One region of the Rhizobium sp. BE258 genome, then DNA from elsewhere that is predicted to be linked to it. Evidence: riboswitches for the same ligand, from Rfam matches in the RefSeq annotation. Region 1 holds a riboswitch; each other region holds the start of a gene.

Region 1 (7,329 bases):
TACGCCCGGACGCCAAAGACGCGGGCAATCAGATCTTCGTTCAAAACCTCCCATGTGGTTCCTAATGCAACCACTTTACCCTTCTGCAGCACGGCGAGGCTGTCGCAGAACATCGCTGCGAGATTGAGATCATGCATGGCAATGATGCAGGTCGTCCCGAGTTTCGACACGAGGGATAGAATTTCGAGCTGGTGCTGGATATCGAGGTGGTTTGTCGGTTCGTCGAGCAGGAGCTCGGTCGGCGTCTGAGCCAGAGCTCTCGCGATATGGACGCGCTGACGCTCCCCGCCGGAAAGTGTCTGCCATATCTGTCCGGCGCGGTGTTTCATGTCGACCCGCTCCAGGGCCATGTCGACGGCCGCATCATCTCCCGCATCCCAGGCAGAAAGCAGGCCGCGATGCGGCGTGCGCCCGAGCTGGACGACGTCACGCACGGTCAGCGGCGTATCGGTTGCCGATTGCTGCTCGACGAGAGCAACGCGCCGGGCGAGACTGGCTCTAGAGAGGATGGCGACGTCGTCCTCGCCGAGACGGATAACGCCGCTATCGACGCGGCGCAGGCGGCAGATTAGCCGCAGCAGGCTGGACTTTCCCGAGCCGTTCGGGCCCAGCAGACCAAGCACCTTACCTGGGGTCACCGATAGCGTGATGCCATCGATGATTAAGGTGTCGCCGGCCGAATAGGACACGGTATCGATGGAGATGCTCATGCACTTCTCCCGACGCGATAGAGGATGATCGCGAAAGCTGGGGCGCCGAAAAGCGCGGTGACCACACCGATCGGCAAGATCTGTTGCGTGATGATGATCCGGGAAACGATATCGGCCCCGACCATGAAGATCGCACCGCCGAGCGCCGTGGCCGGTAGGAGACGGCTGTGGGACGGGCCAACGATGAAGCGGGCGGCATGCGGGATGACGAGGCCGACAAACCCGATAGAACCGACCATGCTGACGACGGCCGCAGTCATGATCGCGGTGATGCCGAAAAGAACGATCTGCACCCGCCGCACGGCAACGCCGAGCGATGCGGCGGCATCCGAACCGAAGGCAAATGCATCGAGCGCGCGGGCGTGGAACTGGCAGGCGGCGAAGCCGGCGATCGCGATCGGCACCGACAGATAGACATCGGGCCAGCGGACGCCGCTCATCGACCCCAGGAGCCAGAACAGCACGCCGCGCGCCTGTTCCGCATTTGCGGATGTCGTGACGATATAGGAGGTGAGCGCATTGAAGAGCTGCGAGCCGGCAACCCCGCAGAGAATGATCCGTTCGCTGGAGCCCCCGGTGCCTGTCGCAAGAATGCCGACAAGCAGGAAGGCCACCACCGCACCGATAAAGGCACCACCCGACAACGAAAGAACGCCATAGCCGAGTCCGAGGATCATGACACAGACGGCCCCGGTCGAGGCGCCGGCGGAAATGCCGAGCACGTAAGGTTCGGCGAGCGGGTTGCGAAGAAGCGCCTGGAGGATGGCACCGCAGAGGGCGAGAGAAGCGCCCGCACTGGCCGCCGCCAAAGCGCGGCTGAGCCGGTAGTCCCAGATGACGCCTTCGTGGATGCGGCTGAGTTCGAACGCCGTTCCAAACAGCCGGTTCGAAACCGCCTTGGCGGTTGTCGCAACTGGGATCGCAATCTCGCCGATCGAGACGGCAAGGCTGATCATGACGCCAAGGAGGAGAACGGCGGCGGCGGTGAGCGCAACGAGCGCCCACCACCGGCGTTGCCAGGAAGCGGCAACTTTCACTGCGTAAGGCCGAAGGTCTTGATGCCGTTTGCCAGCGTTTCGATGCCGTCGATCGTGCGGATCGTCGGGTTCATCGACTGGGCGTCCATCATCACGAAATGCTTGTTCTTGACGGCCTCGAGTTCCTTGGTAACCGGATCACTCTCCAGGAAATCGATCTTTACCTTCGGATCATCGGCGGCATAGCGGCGGCGGTCCATGGTCGCGAGGACGATGACGGCAGGATTTGCCTGGGCAATCGTTTCCCAGCCGACCAACGGCCATTCCTCTTCGGTCGTGACGACATTCTTCGCGCCGACCGTCTTGAGAATATAGGCCGGAGCGCTGTTCTTGCCGGCGATGAAGGCGTCGCCCTTGACCTCTTTGCTGGAGAACCAGAAGACAACGGGCAGGTTCTTGCCCGAGGCACCCGAGATCGAGGCAACGGCTGCAGCCTCACGCTTCTTCAGATCGGCGATCAGGGCATCGCCGCGATCCTTGACGTCGAAAATTTCGGAGAGCTCCGCGATCTCCTGATAGATCAGGTCCATCGTGAACAGCTCCTTGCGAACGCCATCACCGCCATCGGCATTGATCTTGGCGACGCAGTCGGCAGGCGCGATGTAGGTATTGATGCCGAGATCGGCGAATTGCTCGCGCTTGCCGACAGAGCCTTGCGCACCGACATGCCATTCGAATTCGGCGGCGACCAGATCGGGTTCCTGACCGACGACGGCCTCGAAGCTTGGATCGTTGTCGGCGAGCCTTTTGATCTTGCTATTTGCATCGGCATATTGCGGCAGGACCGGCCCGACCCAGACGGCGGTACCGGCGACCTTGCCGGCAAGACCAAGCGAGAACAGGACTTCGGTCATCCCCTGGCCGATCGAGACGATCTTCTCAGGCGCCTTCTTGAACGTGACCTGCTGCCCGCAGTTGTTGAGGGTCAGAGGATACTGCGTGGCGGCAAGGCTTGTACCGGCGAAGCCGGTCAGGCCGAGGGCAAATGTGAGCGTGGCGATAATCTGGCGCATGGGACCTCGATTTAGGAGAAGCGGGCAGCACGACGCCGCGGAACACGGCGTGACTGCTCACGCAGCGCGGACGCGGAAAGCCCAATCGAGGCGGATGGAGGCCATGTATCGGCGAAGGGTCAGGTCAAACATGTCTGTTCCTTTCCAGGCATCCCCGCCCGGCTGATTGGATCGTGTTTGACGGCAGGTCTCCTGGCTCGCGAATATTCGCCTCTCATCTGCCTTCCCGCGATAACATCGCAGTGGCATGGCCTTGCGGCCCAAGGGAGACATCCAGCAGGCTGGTCTCCCGTGATGATCGGCAATCCGCTTACAGTTGCGGGGGCAGCCACGGTCTTGGTCCCTTTTGGGTCGTCCGCACCGTGTTCCCTATTAATCCCGTCGGAGACTTCCTCCGGGAACCGTCGGATGCAGTTACGACGCTAATATCCCGGCCGTCAAGACGCGCAGCGCGCCACCCTGGTTCGGCAATCAGGGTTCAGTACCCGCAGAACGGCCGCCAATCGCGTTTTCGCTTGTTGAATACGGCATACTTATTCCGTTATATATGAAGAAAATGGGAATATCAGAGGTAATGGCCGTTGAACGAAATCTCAAACGAGACCGTCGCAGAGAGCGGCTATCGGCAAATAAGGGCGGATATCATTTTCGGGCGGCTTTCTCCGGGGCAGAAGCTCAAGCTTGAAAATCTGAGAATCGCCTACCAAACCAGCGTCAGCACACTGAGAGAGATTCTCAACCGCCTGACATCGGAAGGCCTCGTCGTTGCCGAGGGGCAGCGCGGCTTCGAAGTCGCGCGTGTTTCGGTCGCCGACCTGAGAGAGACCGCAGCGCTGCGTCTGCTTCTCGAGGAGCACGCGCTGGAGCAGGCCTTCGAACAGGGCGATGTCGAATGGGAAGCGCGGCTGGTCTCGGCCCATTACAAGCTGGCGCGCATGGAAGAGGTGATGGCCTCGGGCGATACCAGTAGGGCGGAAGACTGGAAGCGCTACGACTGGGAGTTTCACCAGGCTCTGATCTCGGCCTGCGGATCGCGCCTGCTGATGGAAACACATTCGGCGGTGTTCGACAAATATCTGCGATATCAGATGGTGGCATTGTCCTATCGCGGCGGCGTTGCGGAAGAAGAGCACAAGCAACTGCTGGAGGCCGCTCTTCAGCGCGACATCACGACGGCGAAGAGAATATTGCAGCGGCATATTCAGCAGGGCGTCGAGCATGCGCTGAGCAAGGGTTCACTGGCGACCATTCGCCTATCGGCAGGATAATGTATTCCACGCACGATGGTGCGGGACGTAGAGGAATCAATGCTCAAAGTGACCGGTGAACATTCCGAGACTGTCAGCGACGTCGTCTCCCGGCAAATTCGTCAGGATATCATCTCCGGGACATTGGCGCCGGGTGCGAAGATCAAGCTGGAGCAGGCCAAGGAGCACTATTCGATCAGTGTGTCGTCGCTGCGCGAGATCCTGAGCCGCCTGACCACCGAAAACCTGGTGCTCGCCGAAGGCCAGCGCGGCTTCGAAGTCAGCCCCGCTTCGCTCAAGGAGTTGGAGGAACTCGCCGATCTTCGCACTGTGCTGGAGACCCATGCCATCGGCCTGTCATTTGCCGCGGGGAATCTCGAATGGGAAGGGCGCATCGTCGCCGCGCACCACAAGCTTGCGGCCGCCGAAAAGAGGCTGCTTGCCGGCGACGCCTCGCGCACGATCGACTGGGTCCGCTACGATTGGGAGTTTCATCAGGCGATCGTCTCCGCCTGTAATTCGGCGACGCTGATGGAGACGCTGTCCTCCGTCTTCGACCGTTTCCTGCGCTATCATATGCTGGCTCAGAGTTTTCGCGGCAAAGCGGTTGTCGACGATCACAGGCTCCTCTTCGAACTCGCGCTGAAGCGGGACGTCGAGGGCGCCCGCGCCGTTATCCGCCGCCACATATTGAGCGGCGTTGAACATGTGGTGAAAAGCGGCCGCATCGCCTAGCGATGGCAGTCAGAAGGCGTCCTTCGGGATGCCGTCCGGCCGCATCTGCTTCTTCAGCGCCGCAATCCGGAAGATCGCGTTCGGCGCGCCGTAGCCGCGATAGCCACGGCGCTCGACGATCTCGAAGAAGAACCCCTCCCCGTAGGTCCCGCTGTAGAGCTGGAAATACTCACCCTCGTCGTCGCGATCATAAAGGATGTTTTCTGCCTTCAGCCGTTCGCTGAGATCGGGATCGAGCCCGAAGCGGGCCTCGACGTCATCGTAGTAGTTGGGCGAGATGTGCAAGGCTTTGAAGCCCTTTTCACGCAGGGCTTTGGCGGTGGCGAAGATATCGGCTGTCGAGAAGGCCAGATGCTGGATGCCTGAGCCGAATTTCTCCGCGATGAAGTGACCGGCAAGCGTTCTGCGATTTTCAGCGCCGTTCATGGTGATGCGAAGCGATCCGCTGGCATTTTCGATGACCTGGCTGCGCACCACGCCGCCGGGATCGATGATATCGACCATCGGCGTTTTCCGGGTCTCGAAGATCGAGGTGTAGAACAGCATCCAGGTCAGCATCTCGTCGTAGGAAACGGTCTGCGCAATGTGATCGACATCGAGAAGCCCTGCATCCGCATTGCCATCGTCCTCCACCGGTTCGAAATCGATTTCGGAAAAATGGCCGAGCGGACTCTTGCCGTCGATCAGATAGATCAGCCCCCCACCGACACCGCGAATGGCTGGGATTTCCAGCTCGCCTCCGGCAACGGTCTGGCGGAAAGGCTCGGCATCCAGCGCCAGCGCCCGCCTGTAGGCCGCGTCGGCATCATCGACAACCAGTGCCATTGCGTAAGCAAAAGTGCCATGCACAGCATAGGCGGCGTTGGCGAAACCGGCCGGATCGACATTCACGAGAATGCGGATCGCGCCCTGCTGGTAAAGGCTTACCCTCTTGGAGCGATGCACGCCCGCCTTGCGGAAACCAAGCGCCTTGAGCAGGTCCTCGAGTTCGCCGGCCTCGTCCTCGTCGGTCGCGAACTCGATGAAACCGATCCCTTCGGCGGGGGCACGCGGCGGCATGGAGGCCCCGATTGCTGTCTTGGTGCTCCGGCTGACCTGGTCACCGAGATAGATCAGCGAGCGGTGGCCATCGGCCGCGATTTCGCGCGTCGAACCGCCACGGAACTGGTCGTTGAAGATCTCCAGCGAAAAATAGCCATCATAGCCGGTTGCGGCGACCGCCTCGGCAAAGGCCGAGACCGGCAGATCGCCCTCTCCCGGCATGTTGCGGAAATGACGGCTCCAATAGAGCAGATCCATGTCGATCAGCGGTGCATCGGCGAGCTGGACGATGAATATCTTTTCCGGCGGGATGGAACGGATCGAATTGACATCGATCTTGCGCGACAGCGAGTGGAAGCTGTCCAGGATCAACCCGATATTGGGATGATTGGCGCGGCGCACGATTTCCCAGGCGTCGCGATGGTCGTTGATGAAGCGGCCCCAGGCAAGTGCTTCGTAGCCGACCTTCAGCCCTCTTCGCGCCGCGCGCTCTCCGAGCTCATGGAAATCGGCGGCGGCACGGTCGATGCCGCCAAGGGCTACGGACGACACATTGGAGCAGACGAGCACGAGGTCTGTTCCGAGTTCCTGCATCACATCGAACTTGCGCTCGGCGCGATCGAATGTCCGGCCGCGCAGTGGCTCCGGCATGCCCTCGAAGTCGCGGAAAGGCTGAAACAGCGTGATCTCCAGACCGAGGTCTCTCGCCATGCGGCCGACCTCGGCAGGGCTGCTGTCATAGGCCAGAAAGTCGTTCTCAAAAATCTCCACGCCGTCGAAACCAGCCTTGGCGATGGCCTCGAGCTTTTCGGGCAACTCGCCGCTGATGCTCACGGTGGCAATCGAGGTCTTCATATCTGGAATCCTTTCATGCTGTGCCGCCGGATGGGCGGCTACGCAGGTATCCGCGGAAATCGGCTATAGGCATTATGCAGAATGTCGTGAGGATTTCAATTCAGTTGGTGAATTATGAATCATCATAGGTTTTATGAAAAATAGGTTGATTTGAAATCGCGCCTCTGGCAATTATGGCGGCATACGGTCGGGGAGAGGATGACTGCTGCAGTCGGACGGCCGGCTAACGGAGGAGGAAACACATGTTCAAATCGATGCTGACACGCCGTAATGCGATGCTGGGAGCAGCGGCTCTCGTGACCGCGATCGGGCTCGCGAACCCGGCAGCCGCCATCACACCGGACGAAATCAAGGCGCGCGGAAAGCTGATCGTCGGCATTCAGGGCGACAATCCGCCCTGGGGCTTCGTCACCAGCGCCGGCAAGCAGGATGGTCTCGACGCCGACATCGCCGCGCTCTATGCCAAGGAACTCGGCGTCGAGGTCGAATTCGTGCCGCTCGAGGTCAATAACCGCATTCCGGCCCTGACGACCGGCCGCGTGGACGTGCTGTTCGCCACCATGGCAATGCTGCCGGACCGCGCCAAGGCCGTCCAGTTCTCCAAGCCCTATGTCGCCAATGCCATCGTTCTGATCGCGCCGAAAACGATGTCGATCAAAACCAACGACGACATGGCAAACCTGACGATCGG
Region 2 (7,329 bases), on a different contig from region 1:
GCGGACGATCTTTTCCTGGCGTTCGTCGTCCTGGTAGGTGGCAACGAAGCTCTTGTCGATCTTGATCTTGTCGAAGCGATAACGGGCGAGCTGGGCAAGGCTGGAATAGCCGGTGCCGAAGTCGTCAAGGGCGATCTGGACGCCCGCCGCATGCAGTTCATCAAGGATGACGGCGGCCACCGCCGGATCCTGGATCAGGGCATTTTCGGTAATCTCGATCTCCAGCCGCTCCGGCGGCAGGCCGGAGGCGACCAGCACCTTGAGTACGCGCGAGGCCAGCAATCTGTCTTCCATCTGCACCGGCGAGATGTTGAAGGAGAGCACGATCCGGTCATGCCAGGCCAGTGCATCGCCACAGGCCTGGGTCAGCAGGTTTTCGAAGAGCTCGGTGATCATCCCGGTCTCTTCGGCAATGCCGATGAAGACAGGCGGCGGGATGCTGACACCGCTATCGTCGGTCCAGCGGGCTAGCGCCTCGAAGCCGCAGATATCGCCGGTCTTCAGGTCGATCAGCGGCTGGTAGAAGGGCCGGATGGCCTTTTGCTGGATGGCGGTGCGCAGTTTGGCTTCGAGAGCCGCGCGTTCGGCGACCTTGTCCTGCATCGAGGCTTCGAAGGCGAGGGCATGGTTGGGGCCGCGCGACTTTGCTTCGTACATCGCAAGATCGGCGCGGTGCGCGGCGTTTTCGAGCGGCTCGCTGCCCTCGATCCAGCGCTCGTAGCCGACACTGGCGCCAACCTCGACGGCAAAGCCGTCGATGCTGATTGGCCTGGTGACGGCCTGAATCAGGACGCGCGCGAAATGCCGCTCGCGCTCCTCGGTCATGCCGGCGCCGATGATGACGAATTCGTCGCCGCCGAAGCGGTAGACGCAATCGGCATTGCCGAGCGAACAGATGCGCCGGGCAACCTCGATCAACAGGATGTCTCCGCCCTTGTGGCCGACGAGATCGTTGACCTTCTTGAAGCCGTCGAGATCGACGGAAAACACGGTGACATTCAGCGCTTCCGCCTCTGCATGCTCGTGGTTCTTCGGCGTGGAGCGGGTGAGTTTCTTGCGCTCGAAGGCGTAGCGGTTCGGAAGCTTGGTCAGGTGATCGTGGGTGGCCGTCCAATCGGCCTTGAACTGGGCCGCGGCACGAAGCTCCATTTCCTGGCGGAGATCGGCAATGCGCAGGATCGAATAGATGAAGCTCATCGCACCGGCGATGACGAAGGCGAGCACCAGCTTCTCGGCGCCGTAATCATCGAACATCTGCACAAAAGCCGACAGCCCGTCGCCGAATTGCAGCCAGGCGCCGAGCAGCCAAAGGACCGTTCCCAGCATCATGACCGATAAACATTGCCTTCCGGCACGGCTACGAAAGAACCCCGGCATCGTCATTCCTCACCCCATATAAGACATAGCAATATCATCGAAGTCTGAAATGTTCGTTGAAAACGGGTAGTGATTGTTTGCTGCAATCACTGGGCTGCAGAACGACGCAAGGGATCGGTGGTCGCACGGAAACGACGGGCCTGGCCGGCTCCGCCCAAGTTTTTAGACGCGAATTGAAACCTTTAGCCTGTTTCCCGCTTTAAAGAGCAAAACCAGAGTGGGAAGCAATGTCCGCATTCTATTTCAAGACGCATGACAATGACGGCACTGTGCCAGCCGACCGGGCTTTCGAGTTTCCGGATCTGATCTCGGCCGTTGAACAGGCCAAGCGCGTGCTGGCGGAAATGGCGCTGGATGGGTTGCCGTCGGCGCCGGGCGAGCGGCTCAGCATCGAGGTGCAGAACGGTCAGCGCATGCCGATCGTCAATCTTGAACTCGAGCTGACCATCAGCTACCTGCGCCAATCCTGATAGCCGTCCCGCGGAACCAAGCGATCGCCTCTGCCGTTTGGACATTGAAGTTGAAACGCTCAGGAGGATAGGTCCATGCAGGTCGTCGGCACTCAGGTCATTCCCAGCCATGGCGGAAAATCGGGATTCACCGTCGAATTCGTCAGTGATGGCGGCGAGGTCGTCTCCGTTCAGATGAAGGGAGCCGATGATCTCAACCGGCAAAACGCAATCGACAAGGCGAAGGCGCTGATGGGCGAATTTGCTTCGGCCGAGGCGCAGGAAGGCGGCGATATGCGCGTTCGCGAGAGTGCGCGCGTTTCCAAGGCAGAGCAGGAGCTGGAAGCGCAGCTTGATCGCGGCCTTGAGGATACGTTTCCGGCAAGCGATCCGGTTTCGGTGACCAGTCCGTCGATAGCGGGCGACGGCGTCAAACACTGACGCAAATCCCATTTATAGTCACGCTGGGTATCATTGCCTTGCGGTCATCGGGTTGATCGCAGGGCGTTTTTCCGTCACTTGTATTTCAGAAAATCCTTTTCAGAGAAATCCCTGATGTCATCCAACACCTCCTTCGTTCGCTCGACGCTGATCATGCTCGGGCTCGGCGTTCTGCTTCTGGTGGGCATCGTCGGGACCTCGCTGTGGTTGACGAGAGAAAACCGGGTCTATTCCGATACCGTTGCCGAGATGCGCCGGATCCGCAGCGGCTCGGCCGATCTGCTGTCGGCGCTTCAGGATGCCGAAACCGGCCAGCGCGGCTTTCTGCTGACCGGCGAGCAGAGCTATCTCGATCCTTTCAATCTGGCCTTGAAAAATCTGCCGGAGCGGCGAAAGCGCCTTGCCGATGCCGTTGCCAACTACCCGGAATATGCCGGGAAACTGCCTGACCTCGACAAGGCGATCGACGGCAAGCTGGCAGAGGTCGAGAACACCGTAGCGCTCGCCCAAAGCGGAAGGCAGCAGGAAGCGCTTGCCATCGTCAGCAACGACAGCGGGCGCGTCTACATGGACGATGCCCGGCGCCTTATGATCGGCTTCATTGGGCTGACCGACGAGCATTTGCGGGTGATCGTTGCCGAGCAGCTCGAGGCCGCCAGCGATCTGCAATGGGTCACCGTCGGCGGTGCGTTGGCGATCGTGATTGTGCTTGGCGGCGCCATCCTCATTATCTTCCAACATGTGCGCGATCTGTCGCGGGCGCGTGAGGAACTGGAAGCGCTGAACAGCGGCCTTGAGGAGCGCGTCAACGAGCGCACGGAGGATCTGATGCAGGCGAACCAGGAGATCCAGCGCTTCGCCTATATCGTCACCCACGACCTGCGCGCGCCGCTGGTCAATATCATGGGCTTCCTCAGCGAGCTGGAGGCGAGCCTCATTGCAGTGACGGCCTATGTGATGGCCGACGAGAAGAAGCCGAGCGAAAGCGAGATCAAGGAAGCGCGGCTGGCGGTGGAGGAAGACCTTCCGGAGGCGATGAGCTTCATCCGCTCGTCGACGCGGAAGATGGATTCGCTGATCAACGCCATCCTGAAGATTTCCCGCGACGGGCGCCGCAAACTGGTTCCGGAGAGGGTCGACCTCAAGGCCGCGATGGAGACTGCGGCTGCGAGCGTTCACCACCAGGTGGTCGCTGCCGACGGGACGATGGAGATGGACATTCGCGTTCCGGCGCTCATCACGGACCGCTTCTCGCTGGACCAGATCGTCGGCAACCTTTTCGACAATGCGGTCAAATACCGCTATCCTGGCCGCCCGGTGAAGATTGCGGTCCGGGCAATGCCTGCCGGCAAGGGCCGTATCAAGATCGATGTCGAGGATAATGGCCGCGGTATTGCAAAGAACGACCGCGAGCGCGTTTTTGAGCTGTTCCGCCGCGCCGGCGAGCAAGACCAGCCGGGCGAGGGGATCGGCCTCGCATATGTGCGTTCGTTAATACGAAATTTGGGCGGCGACATTACTGTCGAGTCGATTGAGGGTACCGGCAGCACGTTCACGCTGCTCCTGCCTTCGGATCTCACCACCATCGTAAAGGGTACAGAGTCATGAAAGCCACGGGCCAGGAAGTCACGATCGTGATGATCGAAGACGATGAGGGGCATGCCCGCCTTATCGAGAAGAACGTGCGCCGGGCCGGCGTGAACAACGAGATCGTTCCCTTCACCAATGGCAAGAGCGCTCTCGATTTCATCCTTGGTGCCGATCGCAGCGGTGAGGTCAGCAGGGACCGCTATCTGCTGGTGCTGCTCGATCTCAATCTGCCTGACACCTCGGGCATCGACATTCTCGAGCAGATCAAGGGCAACGAGCACACCAAGCGCATGCCGGTGGTGATCCTGACGACGACCGATGACGAGCGTGAAATCCAGCGCTGCTACGATCTCGGCGCCAATGTCTACATCACCAAGCCTGTGGATTATGAAGGCTTCGCGCACGCGATCCGCCAGCTCGGCCTGTTCTTTGCGGTCATCCAGATTCCGCAGCAATAATGCGAAAAGGCGAGCAGTTTGGCTGCTCGCCCTTCTTTCAGCTCACCAGCATCGGGATGCTGATGACAAAGCCTATGAGAACAACGGCGGTCGCGATCTTCAGAAGACGCATGCGCCGTGTACGCTCCCCACTCCAATCATACGTCATGGCTGGTCTCCCCGGGGCAAGGACTTAGCGCCCGGCAAGCCGGGTTCAATAGGTATCGCGCAACTTGCTTGCGTAAGGCTTATCTAAATTTCGCGTTGGGAATGGTCGCCTTAGCGGCCGAAGCGCAGCGCCCAGCGGCGGCCGTCATGGCTCATGCGCAGGATGGCAAGCGGTTCGATATCCGTCAGCCAGAACGAGGCGAGCGGCGCGTTCAGCACATGGAGAACGGCGGCCCGGATCACCGCGGCATTGGCGATTGCGATCATGTGCCCGTCGAGGCTCTGCTGTTCTTCCATCCAGCCGATGACGCGAGACTGAAGTTTGGCGAGACTTTCTCCGCCATGCGGCGCCGATTGCGGGTCCGTCATCCATTGAACCAGGGCGTCGGGTTCCTTTGCCTGCAGATCGGCAAGTGAGCGTCCCTTCCAGCGACCGTAGTCAGGATCGGCGAGCCTGGGATCGCCGGTGGCGGCAAGGCTCAAGATTTCGGCCGTCTGCAATCCTGCCAGGGCAGGGCTGCTTGCGCTCCGATCGGCGTGCCGAAGCCTCTCCGTCAACGCTGCGGTTTCCACAACGGCGCTCTGTTCCAGTGGCTCGTTCAGAGGGAAGCGGCCTTCGCGGTTGGCGCTGGTCGGGCCGTGGCAGATCCAGGTCAGCCGGGTATGCACAGGTGAGCCTCCGGCTTGCCGTGGATGGCAAATGAAGTTTCGTTGACAGTTCTCAGCCTAGAGATATAACGGGCATGTTGCGGGTTTGGAAGCCGGTGGAAATCCGGCGCGGTCGCGCCACTGTGACCAGGATGCGAGAGCAGGCTGGAAGTCAGACCTTGCCGCCAACACTCTTTCGACTGAACGCGTCATTCCAGGAGGAATACATGTCTGACACCACTTTCGCGCCCGTCGCAGCACCGGCGCCAATCCCGCTAGGCGAAATCCTGCCATGGGCGATCTTCGGCGGCCTGCTGATGATCATCGCCATCTATTTCGTCGGCACGGAAGAGGGCGCCATGGCGCTGTTCTCCGGCGGCTACGTCCACGAATTCGTGCATGACGGCCGCCACCTTCTCGGCTTCCCCTGCCACTAAAGGACGACAGACATGGTTGGAAATCTTCTTCTCCGTGGGATGATCGCGGGGGCGGTTGCTAGCATCCTGGTGTTTGCCTTCGCCCATACCTTCGGTGAGCCGCTGGTCGACCAGGCGATCGCCTTCGAGGAAGCCGCAGCCACGGCTGCCGGCGAAGCCGCCGAACCCGAAATCGTCAGCCGCGCCACGCAGGCCGGCATCGGCCTCTTCACCGGGGTAATGGCTTACGGCATCGCCGTCGGCGGCCTCTTTGCTCTTGCCTTCGCCTTCGTGCATGGCCGCTTCAGCAAGCTCAGCGCCCGCGGCACGGCTGCCGTCATCGCGCTGGCAGCTTTCGTCGCCATCATCCTCGTGCCCGGCATCAAGTACCCGGCCAATCCGCCGGCTGTCGGCAATCCGGATACGATCGGCGTTCGCACCGAGTTGTTCTTCCTGATGATCGTCGTCTCGGTTGGGGCGCTGGTTGCCGCCGTGGCATTTGCCCGCAATCTGGCTGTCCGCTTCGGAATCTGGAACGGTTCGATCATCGCCGGCATCGCCTATATCGTCTTCATCGGCGCCGTGCAGTATCTGCTGCCGCCGATCAACGAGGTGCCGGAAAACTATTCGGCAGCGGTGCTCTGGAGCTTCCGCACGACGTCGCTCGGCATGCACGTGATCCTGTGGTCGGTGCTTGCGGTGGTCTTCGGCTTTCTGGCCGAGAAGCGGCTGGAAACGCGGTCCCCGGTTGGCCGTCCGGCGTTTCGGTGAGAGGTTGGTGAGGGAGGTGTTCCGCACTCTCCCTCATTCCTGTGCTCGTCACAGGAATCTAGCCACCGCGCGTCGGCGCGGTGAATGACTCTAGTTTCCCGCGTCCATGGACATGGACGCACTGGATTCCTGTGACAAGCACAGGAATGAGGGATTGGTAAGGTCTGCGATGAAACGGCTGCTTCTTCGTTCGGCGATCTCTGTAGCTGCGCTCGCGCTGCTGACCGGCGGAGCCATGGCCCACAGCCGCACCGCGTCGGAAAACCATAGCGGCATTTCCGTTCCCGAAATTTCCCACGGCGAAATGGCCGTCATGGCTGACTACCGCGATCGGATCATCGCGCTCGCGTCCCGCGCCACCGATACGAACGAGCCGTTCCGCCGGGTGCTGAACTATGCGCAGATCCAGTATTCCTACTGTCTGTGGGGGCGGATGCCCGGCAGCGTCACGGATGAGGAAAGTCCGTTCAACGAGTGCGCCCATGCCTATCTTGCCGCTACCAAGGCGGTGCTGCTATCGCTGCGGGATATGCCGCGCGAGAGCGAGGCGGCGACTGCGATCATTACGGATGCCGATGCCGACATGGTGCGCCGCGGCCTGTCGCTGATCACCTGCCGTTTCAGCGGCGAGGCTTTCAATACTGCCGATGTCATCAAGCCGCGCTGGAGCGAAATTCCGCTGCATACCGCGAGCATGGCGTCGCTGACCGGTTTCTTCGCGGTGATCTTTGGCGTCTTCTTCGCCGGCCGCAGGCTGCTGCGGGTTCAGTCTTCGGTGTAGCGCTGCTCGCGCCAGGGGTCGCCGAGCATGTGATAGCCGTTCATTTCCCAGAAGCCCGCCCTGTCTGACGGCATCAGGTCGATGCGGCGCAGCCATTTGGCGCTCTTCCAGAAATAGAGATGCGGCACGACCAGCCGCATCGGGCCGCCGTGATCAAGCGTCAGCGGCTGCCCCTCCCAGGCGGTCGCCAGGATCGCATCTTCGGCGGCGAAATCCGCCAGCGGCAGATTGGTGGTGTAGCCGTCATAGCT
Region 3 (7,329 bases), on a different contig from region 1:
CGCAGGAAAGCCTCATAGTCCGCATTGCTGAGCGTTCCCTTCGCATGTGCCGAACGCGCCTTGCGGACTTCAGACGTCTGCGGGAAGGACCCGATCGTCGTCGTTGGGAACAGCGGCAAGCGGATATCCGTCTGCTGGATCGCCTTGCGCTCGGCGAAGCCGGCCTTGCGGCGCTTCATGGTCTCGTCGATCGCTGCAATCCGCTGCCTGACCGCGGGATCATTGACCTTCGGCGATGCCGCGCGGGCGGCCGCGGCCCTCGAAGAGCTGCCGATGGCATCCGTCACGCAATCGCGCCCCTGCGAAAGTGCCTGGCCGAGGACCGCCAGCTCATCCAGCTTCTGCGTGGCAAAAGCCAGCCATCCCCTGACCTCGGCATCAACAGCGGTTTCGAGAGCAAGATCGATCGGCACATGCAGAAGCGAGCAAGATGGCGCGATTTCGATTGGACGCGTTTTGGAAAGCGCCTCGACCCGATCCAGCAGTTTCTCAAGATCAGCGCGCCAGATGTTGCGGCCATCGATGACGCCGAGAGATAATACCCGGTCATCAGGCACCGCCGATACGACCGCATCAAGCTGCTCGGGCGCGCGCACCAGATCGACGTGCAGACCGGCAACCGGCAGCGCCGCTGCTGTCTTGAGATTGTCGCCCAATGCCCCGAAATAGCTGGCGATCATGATCTTCAGGTTCGGAACCAGCTGGTGAAGCGCGCTGTAGGCCGTGGTCAGCGCGTACCGCTCAGCGTCTGCGAGATCGAGCACCAGGGCTGGCTCGTCGATCTGCACCCAATCGGCGCCCGCAGTGCTGAGCTCCGCGAGGATGCCCGCATAGACAGGCAGCAACCGGTCGAGCAGTTCGATCGGATCGAAGCCTGGCTGCGTCGCCTTGCCGAGCTTCAGGAACGTCACCGGGCCGAGAATGACCGGGCGCGTGTGGATGCCGAGCGCCTTTGCCTCCCGGAACATCTGCAGCGGTTTGTTTTCGGTCAGCGCGAAGCGCTGGTCGCGGGTGAATTCCGGCACCATGTAGTGGTAGTTGGTATCGAACCACTTGGTCATTTCGAGCGCCGGAACGCCCTCATGATGATGCGCATGGCCGCAATCGCCGTGCTCAGCGCCCACTGAGCCGCGCGCCATGGCGAAATAGATGTCGAGATCGACGGGACCGCCCTTCCAGCCATATTCGGCCGGTACGGCGCCGACCATCACCGCCGTGTCGAGCACATGGTCGTAGAGGGAGAAGTCGTTGGACGGAATGATATCGATTCCCTTGGCCTTCTGCAGGGCCCAATGTTCGGCCCGCAATGCCTTGGCGACGTCGAGAAGTGCTGCCCTATCAAACTTTCCGGCCCAATAGCTTTCCAGCGCGAACTTCAGTTCGCGGTGCTTTCCGATACGCGGGAATCCGAGATTTGCAGTCTTGATGCTCATGTTTCCTTACCCCGAGGGTTGTGGGCAAGGCTTGGGATGACGCATCGGCGCGCGGACACAGGCGTGCCGGTCGCAAAAGCGGCACACCGGACACCCCGCCCGTGGACGTTATCGATCGCGGCAGGTCTCCTGGCTTGCGGGTCAACGCTGCCGTCCGTCTTCCCGGGGCGTCTTCCCCAGTGACATGAGTGGACGGCCGCTCGCCGCTTACAGTTGCGGGGGCAGCTCCGGCATTTTCACCGGATTCCCTCTTAGCTCCGGACCAAAGGTCCGCAGAACCACGATGACACGAGCATGTCGCATCGCGGATCTCACGTCAATAGACATAAAGATATGTTTATGTCTTTGTTTCTTGGCTAGCTGTACTCGCCGACTACGACAACAGCATCGAGGACGGCGCGCCGGTCTCCACGGGAGCCTGCAGCTTCTGGGCAGCAAGCACCACTTCGACGCGATTGCGGGCATCGAGCTTCTGCATCAGGATCGTCATGTAGTGCTTGACGGTCTTCTCGCTGATATCGAGCATGCTGGCGATTTCGCGGTTGGTCTTGCCCTGCAACAGGTAGTTGACGATCTGCTGCTCGCGGGCGCTCAGGCGCTTCTGCATCTGCGCCTTGCGGCGCACCTCGGCCGTCTTCATCGACAGGATCACCTTGGTGGCGAAACCCGGCGTGATGAAGGTGCTGCCGTCATGCACGGTCTTGATCGCCTCATACAGATCGCGCGCCGTGCTACCCTTCAGCACATAGCCGCAGACGCCGAGATTGAGGACCTGAATCGCCGTGTCGATATTGGCGGTGGCGGTGAAGACCACGACCTTGGTGCCTTCGTAATTCTTCTGGATCAGCTCGAGTGCTGCCAGCGTATCGCCCGGCATGCTGAGATCGGTGACAAGAACGTCGGGCCGGTGCTCCTCGACGATCTTCAGCGCGTCGATGGCGTTCTGCCCGCGGGCAGTCACCCGAAGACCTTCCTTCGCCGAGTAAAGATTAACGAGTCCATCCAACAATATTGGATGATCATCAACGAATGCGACCGAGATAGACATAATGACGAATAAACCCCCTCGTCTTCTTTCCGATAGCTCTAAAGTAAACAGAGCCAAACATAAAGACGGATTTTAATGCTTGGTTAACTTCATCGGATTTCTGTCTATTCGATCTCTATGCTTTCAGCCAGTTATCAATTCGGATAGTCCGTCACCTTATAGGCCAGTTGCGTCGGCCTGCTGCAGCTCCAGCACCATCTCCAGGATCATGCCGCCCCCCGGCCGCTTGGTGACAGCAAGCTTGCCGCCGAAGCTCTCGATCCTCTGCCGGAGGCCATAGAGCCCCATTCCGCCCTCGCGCGCCGCAAACGGCACGGTCCCGGAAGGCAAACCGTCATCCTCGACCGAAATCGCGATGACGGGCATGTCGATCCGACATCGGACACGCTGGCCGTTGCCACCAGCGTGGCGGTAGGCATTGTTGAGCCCTTCCTGAACGAAGCGGTAGATGCAGGTCTTCAGCGCCGGCGGCAGGTCGGCATTGGTGCCGCTGGAGACAAACGCGACCTTGGTCTTGGTCCGCGCCTCATGCTGCCTGATCGCTTCGGCCACCACGTCCTTTGCCCAGAGATGCAGTATCTCCGGCAAGAGCAGCGATTTGGTGACCGTCCGAGCCTCGATCAGCGCTTCACCCAGTGTCTTGCTGGTCTCGTCGAGGAGCCTTGCGCGCTCATCCTTCTTGGTCAGGTCGCGCAGCTCGTCGAGCTGCAGGATCGCCAGTGTCATCAGCTGTACCGGGCCGTCATGCAGGTCGGCGCCGATGCGGCGGATGAAGGTCTCGTTGAGGTTGGCGAATTCCATGGAGGCCCGGCGCGCCGTGTCCCTCAGCTCCATCAATTCCTTCGAGGCGGACTCTGCCTCCTCGGCGCGGTGGCTCAGAACCTGCCGCTGATGCTCGATCGTCCGGCTGCCGCGCCTGACGATCAGGAACAGCCCGAGCATGACGACGAAGGAGAACAGCGCCACCGTCGTCCAGGTGACCACCCTCAGCCGCGCGAGCTCATCGACAAAACCGCTCGGATCCTCATGGATCTCGGCCACACCGATGATCCGCCCCGAAGCCTGGTCATGCAGCGGGCTGTAGATTTCGAGATATTCGGTATTGATGTTGCGGAACGTATGCTCGTCGGCATGAAGATCCGCATAGACGGCAACAATTTCGCCTTTCAAGGCGCGCTGTAGGCCCTCGGGGAAACTGAAGCGGTGGCCGATCATCTGCTTGGTCCGGGAATAGGCAACAGTCCCGTCGGGCGCCCATATCTCGATATGCGGGAAACGCGCCTGGAGATCCGCATCGCCGAAAAGCGCGTCGAGATGAGCGATGCTGGCGGCCTTAAGGCGCGTCGAGGCGCCCAGTTCCTGCACCTCAGCCTCAGTCAGGCTCTGAACCAGCAAGGCCGTCGTGCCGGCCTTTCCGCTGAGCGCTTTGTCGGCAACCAGCCGCGTCGTAAGATAGCCCGCAGAAACCGTGGCGATCAGAATAACCAAGCTGCTGGCGATCAGGAACTGCGTGGAAAGGGTCCGCTCGGCGCCCCATCGAAGGATACGGTTAAACAGTCGCGGCGCTTCCACGCTTTCATCTACGCCAGCATTTCTGGCGCCTAAGTATTCGTCCGGCAAAACGTCCCCCCAAGGCCGATAGCGCTATCATCCTTGCAATATTACCCAAGGAAATAAAAGACCATTTTTGTACTATAGGCCCGTATGAATTCTATCAGACCAAAGGCCAATTCATCATAGGACCTTACTCCCGGAAGGATAAGGACCGAAGACCTGCTTTTGCCGTGGACGAACATCGAAAACATCGTCCGACCATGCGCCGTTCAAAACCCCGGCAACTTTCCGCAAGATCGCATCATCCCAAGCCAGCCCTGCAAGGCGGGCTTTGAAGACATCAGGGGCAATTCAAACCGCCGGGCTCGCAGCGCGATCCGGCGGACAGGACAAGTTTGCGAAAAACCAGGCGCCAGGACAGCGCGCCGACGGAGGGGAAAATGGTTACGCTTGTAAGACACGATCTCGAGTTCATCCTGAAGCAGATCGCCATCGCCGAACAGCATGCGGCCGGTGGTGACCTTGCCGCGCTCGTCGCCGAAGCCGGCGAAGCAGCCGGCGCGACCGGCACCGGTGCACCGCAGGCGCATCTCCTGCCCTACGGCCTCCGAACCGTCGACGGCAGCTACAACAACCTGCTCGATGGCAATGAAACCTGGGGCGCAGCCGACCAGCCGTTCACGCCGCTGGTGCAGCCGAACTACGTCAACGAAAATGACGACTCGCTGGCATTCGGCCCGGGAACGGTTCTCACGAACGGTAACTATGCGCCGGGTACCCCCAGCGCCGTCGGCCCGGGCACCGTCGTCGACGCCGATCCACGCATCATCTCCAATCTGATTGTCGATCAGACCAGCAACAACCCGGCAGCCATCATGGTCTACCAGGCCATGATCGACGAGGGCAAGACAGCGACGCGCGTACCGATGCAGGACGCCAATGGCGCGCCCATCGTCCATGCAACCAATGTCGTCGGCCCCGATGGCACCGTTCTCGCCGCCGCGGGCAGTCCCGTCTACGTCTACACTTTCGAGAACGTCTCGCCCGATATCGGCGACTCCGCGCCTTACAACTCGATGTTCACGCTGTTCGGCCAGTTCTTCGACCATGGCCTCGACCTCGTGGCCAAGGGCGGTGCCGGAACGGTCTATATTCCGCTGTCACCGGATGACCCACTCTACAATCCGGCAACGCCGCACACCAATTTCATGGTCCTGACCCGCGCCAGCCGCGATGCCGATGGCGAAGTGGCTGCCAACACCACGACGCCGTGGGTCGACCAGAACCAGACATATACCTCGCATGCATCGCATCAGGTCTTCCTGCGCGAATATGTCATGCATGAGGGCAAGCCTGTCGCGACCGGCCATCTGCTTGACGGCGCGCGCGGCCTGCCGACCTGGGCCGACATCAAGGAACAGGCTCGCGAGATGCTCGGCATCGACCTGACCGACGCCGATGTCACCAACATTCCGCTGCTGCGCACCGATCCCTATGGCCGCTTCATCCCCGATGCCAACGGCTTCGCGCAGGTCATCACCGGCATCGGCGCCGACGGCATTCCGAACACCGCCGACGACATCGTTGTCTCAGGCACGCCGGGCGCTCCTGTCAGCACCGCTGGAGCCGTCCGAATCGGCCACGCCTTCCTCGATGACATCGCCCATGCCGCAGTACCGGTCATCGCCGGTGGCGTACTGCAGGCCGACAGTGACGACGCCGTAGGCTATTCCGGCGGCTTCAACACCCGCGGTCAGCAGACTGCCTACGATGATGAGTTGCTCGACGCGCACTACATCACCGGCGACGGCCGCGGTAACGAGAATATCGGCCTGACGTCGATCCACCACATCTTCCACTCGGAGCACAACAGCGTCGTCGAGCAGACCAAGCAGGTCGTCCTCGACAGCGCCGACCTGGTCTTTATCAACCAGTGGCTGCTTGAGCCGATTACCACGCTGCCGACAACCGAGGCAGAACTTGAGGGACTCGTCTGGAACGGCGAGCGTCTGTTCCAGGCCGGCCGCTTCACCACCGAAATGCAGTATCAGCACCTCGTCTTCGAGGAATTCGGCCGCAAGATGCAGCCGGATATCGATGCCTTCGTCTTCGAGCCATCGACCGACATCAATCCGGCGATCTTCGCCGAGTTCGCCCACGCGGTCTACCGCTTCGGCCACTCGATGCTGAACCAGGATATCGACCGTCTCGTGGAAAATGCCGACGGTACTTTCAGCTTCGATAACATCACATTGTTCGACGGCTTCCTGAACCCGCTGGAACTCGGCGCGGTCGATGCCAACGGTAATGTGCTCGTCAATCACGACCAGGCAGCCGGTGCCATCATCCGCGGCATGTCCCGACAGGGCGGCAACGAAATCGACGAATTCGTCACCGACGTTTTGCGCAACCAGCTTGTCGGCATCCCGCTCGATCTTGCAGCGCTCAATATCGCCCGTGGCCGCGACGTCGGCCTGCCGACGCTGAACGAGGCACGTGCCCAGTTCTACCAGGCAGCCGGTCAGGACACGCAGCTGAAGCCCTATGTCAGCTGGACCGATTTCGCGCTGAACCTGCAGAACACCGCGTCGATCGTCAACTTCATCGCTGCCTACGGCACGCACTCCTCGATCACCAGCGCGGCGACCCTCGACGCCAAGCGCGCTGCGGCCGCCTCGATCGTGCTCGGCACGGCCGGTGCACCTGCCGACCGCCTGGAATTCCTGAATTCGACCGGCGCCTGGGCGACGGCTGAGACGGGTCTCAACGACATCGATCTGTGGATCGGCGGCCTTGCCGAGAAGAAGATGGATTTCGGCGGCATGCTCGGCTCCACCTTCTCCTTCGTCTTCGAATTGCAGATGGAGAACCTGCAGGAATCGGACCGCTTCTATTATCTCTCCCGCGTCCAGGGTCTGAACCTTCTCAACGAGCTGGAAAACAACTCGCTGAGCAAGATCATCATGCGCAATACCGATCTGGGCGAAGGTTCGACGGCGCTGCCGGGCGACATCTTCTCGACGCCTGACCATACGCTTGAGATGGACATCTCGAAGCAGGTCGGCGCCGATCCGATCTTCACCGATGCGATCCTGCAGGCGCTGACGCCGCTGGTCGTGCGCCGCGACACCGATGGTGACGGCGACCTCGACTACATGGCCTATCACGGCGGCGACCACGTCGTCATGGGCGGCACCGAGGACGACGATACGATCATCGCCGGCGAAGGCGATGACACGATCTGGGGCTATGGCGGCAACGACACGCTTGAAGCCGGCTACGGCGTCGACCACG
Region 4 (7,329 bases), on a different contig from region 1:
TGATTGCCTTCGCTGCCGGTTCCGTCGTTGCCGGGATCGCTGTCGCTTGCTTCTTCTGGATCTTCACCGGCTGGCAGAATGGTGCAGGCTTCGTGACGATGGCCGCCGTCGCCTGCTCGTTCTTCGCCGCGATGGACCGGCCCGCGCCCTTCATCCGGTCGATGTTCATCTGGTCGGCTCTGAGCCTCGTCATTTCGTTCATCTACATCTTCGCGATCCTGCCGGCGGTCAATTCCTATGAGCTGCTGGTGGTTGTCTTCGCACCGCCATTCCTGCTGCTCGGACTGCTGATCACCCGCCCGCAGTTCAACATGCTGGCGATGCTGCTATCGGTGAACAGCGCGAGCTTCATCGCTCTCCAGGATCGCTACACATCCGACTTCACCACCTTCACCAATGAGGCGGTCGCGGCCCTTGCCGGAATCGGCTTTGCCCTCGTGTGGACGCTGATCGCCCGCCCTTTCGGCGCCGAACTCGCTGCCTGGCGGCTGGTGCGTGCCGGCTGGAGGGATCTGGCCGAGACCGCAGCCGGTGAACGCCGCACTGACCACGAGCGGCTCTCCGGCCGCATCCTCGATCGCCTCGGCCAGCTGGTGCCGCGCCTCGCCGCCGTCGAGGATCGCGAACTAAAAAAGGTCGATGGCTTTGCCGACGTCCGCCTCGGCTTCAACGTGCTGATGCTGCAGACCCGGCGCAAGGAGCTCAGTGGCGCAAGCGCCCTTTCCGTCGGCCGCGTGCTGTCGGGCGTCTCCGATTTCTACCGTGCCCGGCTCGATGCCGGCCAGGCAATCGATCCGCCCGACGAACTGCGTGCCGCGATCGATGACAGCCTCGGAACCATTGCCCATGAACGGACGGAAACCCGGGACAATATCGATGCGCTGGTCGGCCTGCGCAGGGCGCTCTTCCCTGAGGCGTCGCCGCCGGACTGGCCCACGCCCGAAACCCTCTCAACCCCGCTTCAGATTGCAGCCGAGTAAACCGTCATGCCTGCCGAATTCGATCTCTATGGCGTCTATGTGCCGCGCCTTCTCGTTCTCATGGTGCTTTCCCTTCTTCTCGTGATGATCGTCCGCCGCGGGCTGAGCTGGCTGGGCGCCTATTCGCTCGTCTGGCACCGCGGCCTCTTCGATCTCTCCCTCTATGTGCTGCTTCTCGGAGCAGTCTCCTCCCTGACACGCTGGTACTTCGCATGAACACGCTGAAATCAATCTCCCGCCTGATCGTCACCCTCGCCTTCGTTGCCGCCGCTGCCTATGCCGGCCACGGCCTCTGGGTGCATTACATGGACGAACCCTGGACGCGCGACGCGCGTCTGCGCGCCGACGTCGTCGGCATCGCACCGGACGTTTCCGGCCTCGTCAGCGACGTCGCCGTCAAGGACAACCAATCGGTCAAGAAGGGTGATGTGCTGTTCCGCGTCGATGGCGAGCGCTTCAAGATTGCTCTGGCGCAGACCGAAGCCGCGCTGGAAGGTGCAAAGGCGATGCTGGAACAGGCCCGCCGCGAAACCGACCGCCAGCAGCGCCTCGGCGACGCCGCCTCCGTGCAGCAGAAGGAACAGGCGCGCACCGCCGCCGACCAGGCCGAAGCCACCTATCTGCAGGCCGTCGCCAACCGCGATCTGGCGCAGCTCAATCTTGACCGCTCAGCCGTCAAGGCAACGGTCAACGGCACGGTTTCGAACCTCAGCCTGCGCCCAGGCGACTATGTCACCGCCGGCACCGCCAAGGTCGCGCTCGTCGATACCGACTCCCTGCGCGTCGAAGGCTATTTCGAAGAAACCAAGCTGCCGCGCATCCATGTCGGCGACAGCGTCACGATCCATCTAATGGGCCATCGCCAGACACTGGAAGGCCATGTCGACAGCATCGCCACCGGCATCGAGGACCGCGAACGCACGTCGGGAACCGGGCTGCTGGCCAATATCAACCCAACCTTCAGCTGGGTACGGCTGGCGCAGCGCGTTCCCGTCCGCATCAATCTCGACAAAGTGCCTGACGGAGTACAACTGATTGCCGGTCTAACGGCGACGGTCGAAGTCGGAGGCCAAAGCTCCGCCCTCGCCTCGCTCGACTGACGTTGCCTAGAAGTTCCAGTCCTCGTCTTCCGTCGCCACGGCCTTACCGATGACGTAAGACGAGCCGGAGCCAGAGAAGAAGTCGTGGTTCTCGTCGGCATTCGGCGAGAGCGCCGAGAGGATTGCCGGATTGACCTTGCAGGCCTCCGGCGGGAACAGTGCCTCGTAACCGAGGTTCATCAGCGCCTTGTTGGCGTTGTAGTGCAGGAACTTCTTGACGTCTTCGGTGAGCCCGACACCGTCATAAAGCGCCTCGGTGTACTTGGCTTCGTTGTCGTAGAGCTCCAGCAGCAGATCGAAGGCGAAATCCTTGATCTCCTGACGGCGGGCCTCCGGCAGGCGCTCTACGGCGCGCTGGAACTTGTAGCCGATGTAATAGCCATGCACCGCCTCGTCGCGAATGATCAGGCGGATCATGTCGGCGGTGTTGGTGAGCTTTGCGCGGCTCGACCAGTACATCGGCAGATAGAAGCCGGAATAGAACAGGAAGCTCTCGAGGAAGACGCTGGCAACCTTCTTCTTCAGGGGATCGCCGGAAGCATATTGCTCCATGATCAGCGCCGACTTCCTTTGCAGAAACTCGTTCTCGTCGGACCAGCGATAGGCGTCGTCAACGTCAGGTGTCGAGCACAGCGTCGAGAAGATCGACGAGTAGGAGCGCGCGTGCACAGCTTCCATGAAGGAGATGTTGGAAAGCACCGCCTCTTCATGCTGGGTCGAAGCATCGGCCATCAGCGTCACCGAGCCGACGCCGTTCTGGATCGTGTCGAGCAGCGTCAGCCCGGTAAAGACCCGGATCGTCAGTTGCTGCTCTTCCGGTTTCAGCGTCGCCCAGGAGGGAATGTCGTTCGACAGCGGCACCTTTTCCGGCAGCCAGAAATTGCCGGTCAGGCGGTTCCAGACTTCGAGGTCCTTGTCGTCCTCGATGCGGTTCCAGTTGATGGCGCGGACGCGGGATACGGGCTTGGCGTGCATGTTCATGGGTGTGTCCTTTGGACCGAATTCATCTGGTAGCCCCCTCATCCCCGGTGCAACGAGTTGCGCCTGACCTGCCGGCACCTTCTCCCCGAGGGGAGAAGGGAAACCGCGGCGGCGTATCGCTCTACATCCCCTCTCCCCTCGGGGAGAGGGCTAGGGTGAGGGGGCCGCTTACTCAAACGTCAGCAGCTAAAACTCACAGCGTACACGACACACATCCCTCCACCTGCGTACCCTCCAGCGCCATCTGGCGCAGGCGGATGTAGTAGATGGTCTTGATGCCCTTCTTCCAGGCATAGATCTGCGCCTTGTTGATATCGCGCGTCGTCGCCGTGTCGCGGAAGAACAGTGTCAGCGACAGGCCCTGATCGACATGCTGGGTAGCAGCCGCATAGGTGTCGATGATCTTCTCCGGCCCGATCTCATAGGCGTCCTGGTAATAGTCGAGATTGTCGTTGGTCATGAAGGCGGCGGGATAGTAGACGCGGCCGATCTTGCCTTCCTTGCGGATCTCGATCTTGGAGACGATCGGATGGATCGATGACGTCGAGTGATTGATGTAGGAGATCGACCCCGTCGGCGGCACCGCCTGCAGGTTCTGGTTATAGAGCCCGCCCTCCATGACGGCCTTCTTCAGTGCCAGCCAATCTTCCTGGGTGGGAATTTCGATACCGGCATTGCTGAACAGGTCGGCAACCGTCTGCGTAGCCGGTTTCCACTCGGTTTCGGTATACTTGTCGAAATATTCGCCCGAGGCGTATTTCGAATTCTCGAAGCCCTTGAAGCTCTGACCGCGCTCGACGGCGAGACGGTTCGAGGCGCGGATGGCGTGATAGGTCACCGTGTAGAAGTAGATGTTGGTGAAATCGACGCCCTCTTCGGAGCCGTACTGGATCCGCTCGCGGGCCAGATAGCCGTGCAGGTTCATCTGACCGAGGCCGATCGCGTGGCTCTCGTCGTTGCCCTTCTCGATCGAAGGGACCGAAGAGATGTGGCTCATGTCGGAAACTGCCGTCAGCGCCCGGATCGATGTTTCGATCGTCTTGCCGAAATCGGATGAGTCCATGGCGGCAGCGATATTCAGCGAGCCGAGATTGCAGGAAATGTCCTTGCCCATCACCTTGTAGGACAGGTCGTCGTTATACTCGCTGGCTTCGCTGACCTGCAGGATCTCGGAGCACAGATTGCTCATGGTGATGCGTCCGGCGATCGGGTTCGCCTTATTCACCGTGTCCTCGAACATGATGTAGGGATAGCCGCTTTCGAACTGGATCTCGGCGACGATCTGGAAGAAATCGCGGGCCTTGATCTTCTTCTTCTTGATGCGGCTGTCGGCCACCATCTCGCGGTATTTTTCGGTCACCGAGATCTCGGTGAACGGCACGCCGTAGACGCGTTCCACGTCATAGGGCGAGAACAGGTACATGTCCTCGTTGTTCTTGGCGAGCTCGAAGGTGATGTCAGGAATGACGACACCCAGCGACAGCGTCTTGATGCGGATCTTCTCATCGGCATTTTCGCGTTTGGTATCGAGGAAGCGCATGATGTCGGGGTGGTGAGCGTTGAGATAGACGGCACCGGCCCCCTGGCGCGCGCCGAGCTGGTTGGCATAGGAGAAGGCATCCTCGAGCAGCTTCATCACCGGGATGATGCCCGACGACTGGTTCTCGATATGCTTGATCGGCGCGCCCATTTCGCGAATGTTGGTCAGCGACAGTGCCACGCCACCGCCCCGCTTTGACAACTGCAGCGCCGAATTGATCGAGCGGCCGATCGATTCCATATTGTCTTCAACGCGCATCAGGAAGCAGGAGACCAGCTCGCCGCGCTGCTTCTTGCCGGCATTGAGGAAGGTCGGCGTCGCCGGCTGGAAGCGGCCGGAGATGATCTCATCGACCATGTCGCGCGCTAAGGCCTCGTTGCCCTGCGCCAAGGCAAGTGCCACCATGCAGATGCGGTCTTCGTAGCGCTCCAGATAGCGCTTTCCGTCAAAGGTCTTCAGCGTGTAGCTGGTGTAGTATTTGAAGGCGCCGAGGAAGGTCGGGAACCGGAATTTCTTGTCATAGGCGTGATCGAAGAGATCGCGCACGAAATTGAACGAATACTGATCCAGCACCTCCTGCTCGTAATAGCCCTCAGTCACGAGGTAATCGAGCTTCTCCCGGAGATTATGGAAGAACACGGTGTTCTGGTTGACGTGCTGCAGGAAATACTGCTTCGCCGCCTGCCGGTCCTTGTCCAGCTGGATCTTGCCGTCCTCGTCATAGAGGTTCAGCATCGCGTTCAGCGCGTGGTAATCCAGCCCTGTTTCCGCGGCCTGCGCCTTTACAGGGCGCTCGAGAACTGCCGTGTCCAAAATCGTTCCAATCCGTGTTTGACGTTGGCAACATCATCAGCCGTACCCAAGAGTTCGAACCTGTAGAGGTACGGCACCTGGCATTTCTTCGCGATGATGTCGCCGGCGAGCCCGAAGGTCTCGCCGAAGTTGCTGTTGCCCGCGGCAATCACGCCGCGGAGGTTCGAACGGTTTGCCGCATCGTTCAGGAAACGGATCACCTGCTTGGGCACGGCTCCCTTGCCGCCCTCGCCGCTATAAGTCGGGAGGATCAACACGTAGGGCGAGACAGCTTCGAGCGTCGCGCCAGTGATGGGGATGCGCCGGGCGGGAAGGCCAAGCTTTTCGACGAAGCGATGGGTGTTTTCCGACCGGCTGGAAAAATAGACGATCTCGCCCATCGCAGCCGCCGCTCAGGCGAGCGCGCTGATGATGTCGGGGCGGAAGCCAGCCCAATGCTGCTCGCCGGCGATGACGACGGGAACCTGGCGGTAGCCGAGACCCTGCACCAGATCATAAGCGGCGCTATCGGTGGAAACGTCGATGATCGTGTAGTCGATGCCCTGGCGATCGAGCGCGCGGGTGGTTGCGGTGCATTGAACGCAGGCGGGCTTGCTGTAGACGGTGATGCTCATGGGAAAACCTCGTGACTAGAAGGCATGGGATATCGTTCGGACATCCGCCGATGTCCGCGCTTGGGAAGATCGAAAAGGAAGACAGCCGTTGCCGGTTGCCGGGCGTCAGCAGCCCGTCATTCGCGCCGGTATGATCTGAAACTCAAAGACATAAGACTTCACCCCGAAGTGGCTCATGCGGGACACACCGGAGGAAGCGAAGAGCGGCATCATGCCCACATCTCATCGCTCGCCAGCCGGACACCCCGCCCGTGGACGTTTTCGCTCAAGGCAGGTCTCCTGGCTTGCGGATCATCACATTCATCCCGGTCTTCCCAGGTCTTCATGACCCAGTGACCCGAAATGGGACAGATGCTCGCCGCTTACAGTTGCGGGGGCAGCTCCGGCATTGCTCCACCTTGCGGCAGATCTCACCGAATTCCCGTCTTAGCCCGCGATTCTTGCGAATCGAGGGAACCTCGAACACTAGATATAGTACGCGAGTCTATTTGTACGTCAATGGATGGTTCATGTTTCGGGTGCCGCAAGCCGAAAAAATGAATGTGATGTGGATAACGGAAGATTAATGCGGATTGGCTGTGGAAAAGAGAAGCCGGCAAAAGCCGGCTCCTCGAATACGATGACGATCAGGCCGTTGCCGTGGCAACGCGTTCGCGCAAAGACCGCGCCGCCGCCACCATATTGACTAGCGCCGGCTTCACTTCCTCCCATTTGCGGGTCTTCAAGCCGCAATCCGGATTGATCCAGAGCTGCGAATCGCCAAGCCGCTCGCGCGCCAAAAGAAGCAGACCGGTCATATCGGCAATATCGGGAACGCGCGGCGAGTGGATGTCGTAGACACCCGGGCCGATCTCGTTCGGATAGTCGAAGCTGCGGAATGCCTCCAGCAGCTCCATCTTCGAACGCGATGTCTCGATCGAGATCACGTCCGCATCCATGGCGGCGATCGCATCGATGATGTCGTTAAACTCCGAATAGCACATATGCGTGTGGATCTGTGTCGCGTTGCCGACACCGGTCGAGCACAGGCGGAAGCTTTCGACGGCCCAGTCGAGATAGGTCTTCCACTGCGAGCGCCGCAGCGGCAAGCCTTCCCGAAGTGCTGCCTCGTCGATCTGGATCATCCTGGCACCCGCCTTTTCGAGATCACCGACCTCGTCGCGAATCGCCAGCGCGATCTGCCGGCATGATTCGCTTCGGGCGATATCGTCGCGCACGAAGGACCAATTGAGGATCGTCACCGGTCCAGTCAGCATACCCTTGACCGGCCGGTCCGTCAGAGACTGGGCATATTGCCACCA

What was found. Region 1 has a riboswitch for cobalamin ahead of J2X43_RS30185 (ABC transporter substrate-binding protein). Riboswitches for the same ligand answer to the same signal wherever they lie in the genome.
Region 2: another riboswitch for cobalamin. It lies ahead of J2X43_RS22420 (CbtB-domain containing protein); the one in region 1 lies ahead of J2X43_RS30185 (ABC transporter substrate-binding protein).
Region 3: another riboswitch for cobalamin. It lies ahead of metE (5-methyltetrahydropteroyltriglutamate--homocysteine S-methyltransferase); the one in region 1 lies ahead of J2X43_RS30185 (ABC transporter substrate-binding protein).
Region 4: another riboswitch for cobalamin. It lies ahead of nrdH (glutaredoxin-like protein NrdH); the one in region 1 lies ahead of J2X43_RS30185 (ABC transporter substrate-binding protein).

What each region holds. Positions count from the first base shown of each region.
Region 1 covers NZ_JAVDWL010000012.1:54,198-61,526, reverse strand. Annotated here, with positions in the region: gene J2X43_RS30195 (ABC transporter ATP-binding protein) at 1-710, opposite strand, end outside; gene J2X43_RS30190 (iron ABC transporter permease) at 707-1,747, opposite strand; gene J2X43_RS30185 (ABC transporter substrate-binding protein) at 1,744-2,760, opposite strand; cobalamin riboswitch at 2,925-3,181, opposite strand; gene J2X43_RS30180 (GntR family transcriptional regulator) at 3,342-4,028, shown strand; gene J2X43_RS30175 (GntR family transcriptional regulator) at 4,068-4,742, shown strand; gene J2X43_RS30170 (bifunctional sugar phosphate isomerase/epimerase/4-hydroxyphenylpyruvate dioxygenase family protein) at 4,752-6,638, opposite strand; gene J2X43_RS30165 (transporter substrate-binding domain-containing protein) at 6,881-7,329, shown strand, end outside.
Region 2 covers NZ_JAVDWL010000006.1:381,801-389,129, forward strand. Annotated here, with positions in the region: gene J2X43_RS22390 (bifunctional diguanylate cyclase/phosphodiesterase) at 1-1,377, opposite strand, end outside; gene J2X43_RS22395 (DUF6894 family protein) at 1,605-1,847, shown strand; gene J2X43_RS22400 (hypothetical protein) at 1,923-2,267, shown strand; gene J2X43_RS22405 (CHASE3 domain-containing protein) at 2,382-3,875, shown strand; gene J2X43_RS22410 (response regulator) at 3,872-4,315, shown strand; gene J2X43_RS22415 (histidine phosphatase family protein) at 4,574-5,131, opposite strand; cobalamin riboswitch at 5,161-5,312, shown strand; gene J2X43_RS22420 (CbtB-domain containing protein) at 5,338-5,547, shown strand; gene J2X43_RS22425 (CbtA family protein) at 5,560-6,297, shown strand; gene J2X43_RS22430 (hypothetical protein) at 6,467-7,078, shown strand; gene J2X43_RS22435 (sulfite oxidase-like oxidoreductase) at 7,063-7,329, opposite strand, start outside.
Region 3 covers NZ_JAVDWL010000001.1:667,541-674,869, reverse strand. Annotated here, with positions in the region: gene metE (5-methyltetrahydropteroyltriglutamate--homocysteine S-methyltransferase) at 1-1,433, opposite strand, end outside; cobalamin riboswitch at 1,535-1,731, opposite strand; gene J2X43_RS03185 (response regulator transcription factor) at 1,807-2,481, opposite strand; gene J2X43_RS03180 (ATP-binding protein) at 2,638-4,053, opposite strand; gene J2X43_RS03175 (peroxidase family protein) at 4,476-7,329, shown strand, end outside.
Region 4 covers NZ_JAVDWL010000001.1:675,090-682,418, reverse strand. Annotated here, with positions in the region: gene J2X43_RS03225 (FUSC family protein) at 1-980, shown strand, start outside; gene J2X43_RS03220 (DUF1656 domain-containing protein) at 987-1,196, shown strand; gene J2X43_RS03215 (HlyD family secretion protein) at 1,193-2,080, shown strand; gene nrdF (class 1b ribonucleoside-diphosphate reductase subunit beta) at 2,087-3,061, opposite strand; gene nrdE (class 1b ribonucleoside-diphosphate reductase subunit alpha) at 3,255-5,414, opposite strand; gene nrdI (class Ib ribonucleoside-diphosphate reductase assembly flavoprotein NrdI) at 5,384-5,794, opposite strand; gene nrdH (glutaredoxin-like protein NrdH) at 5,807-6,028, opposite strand; cobalamin riboswitch at 6,280-6,504, opposite strand; gene metE (5-methyltetrahydropteroyltriglutamate--homocysteine S-methyltransferase) at 6,655-7,329, opposite strand, start outside.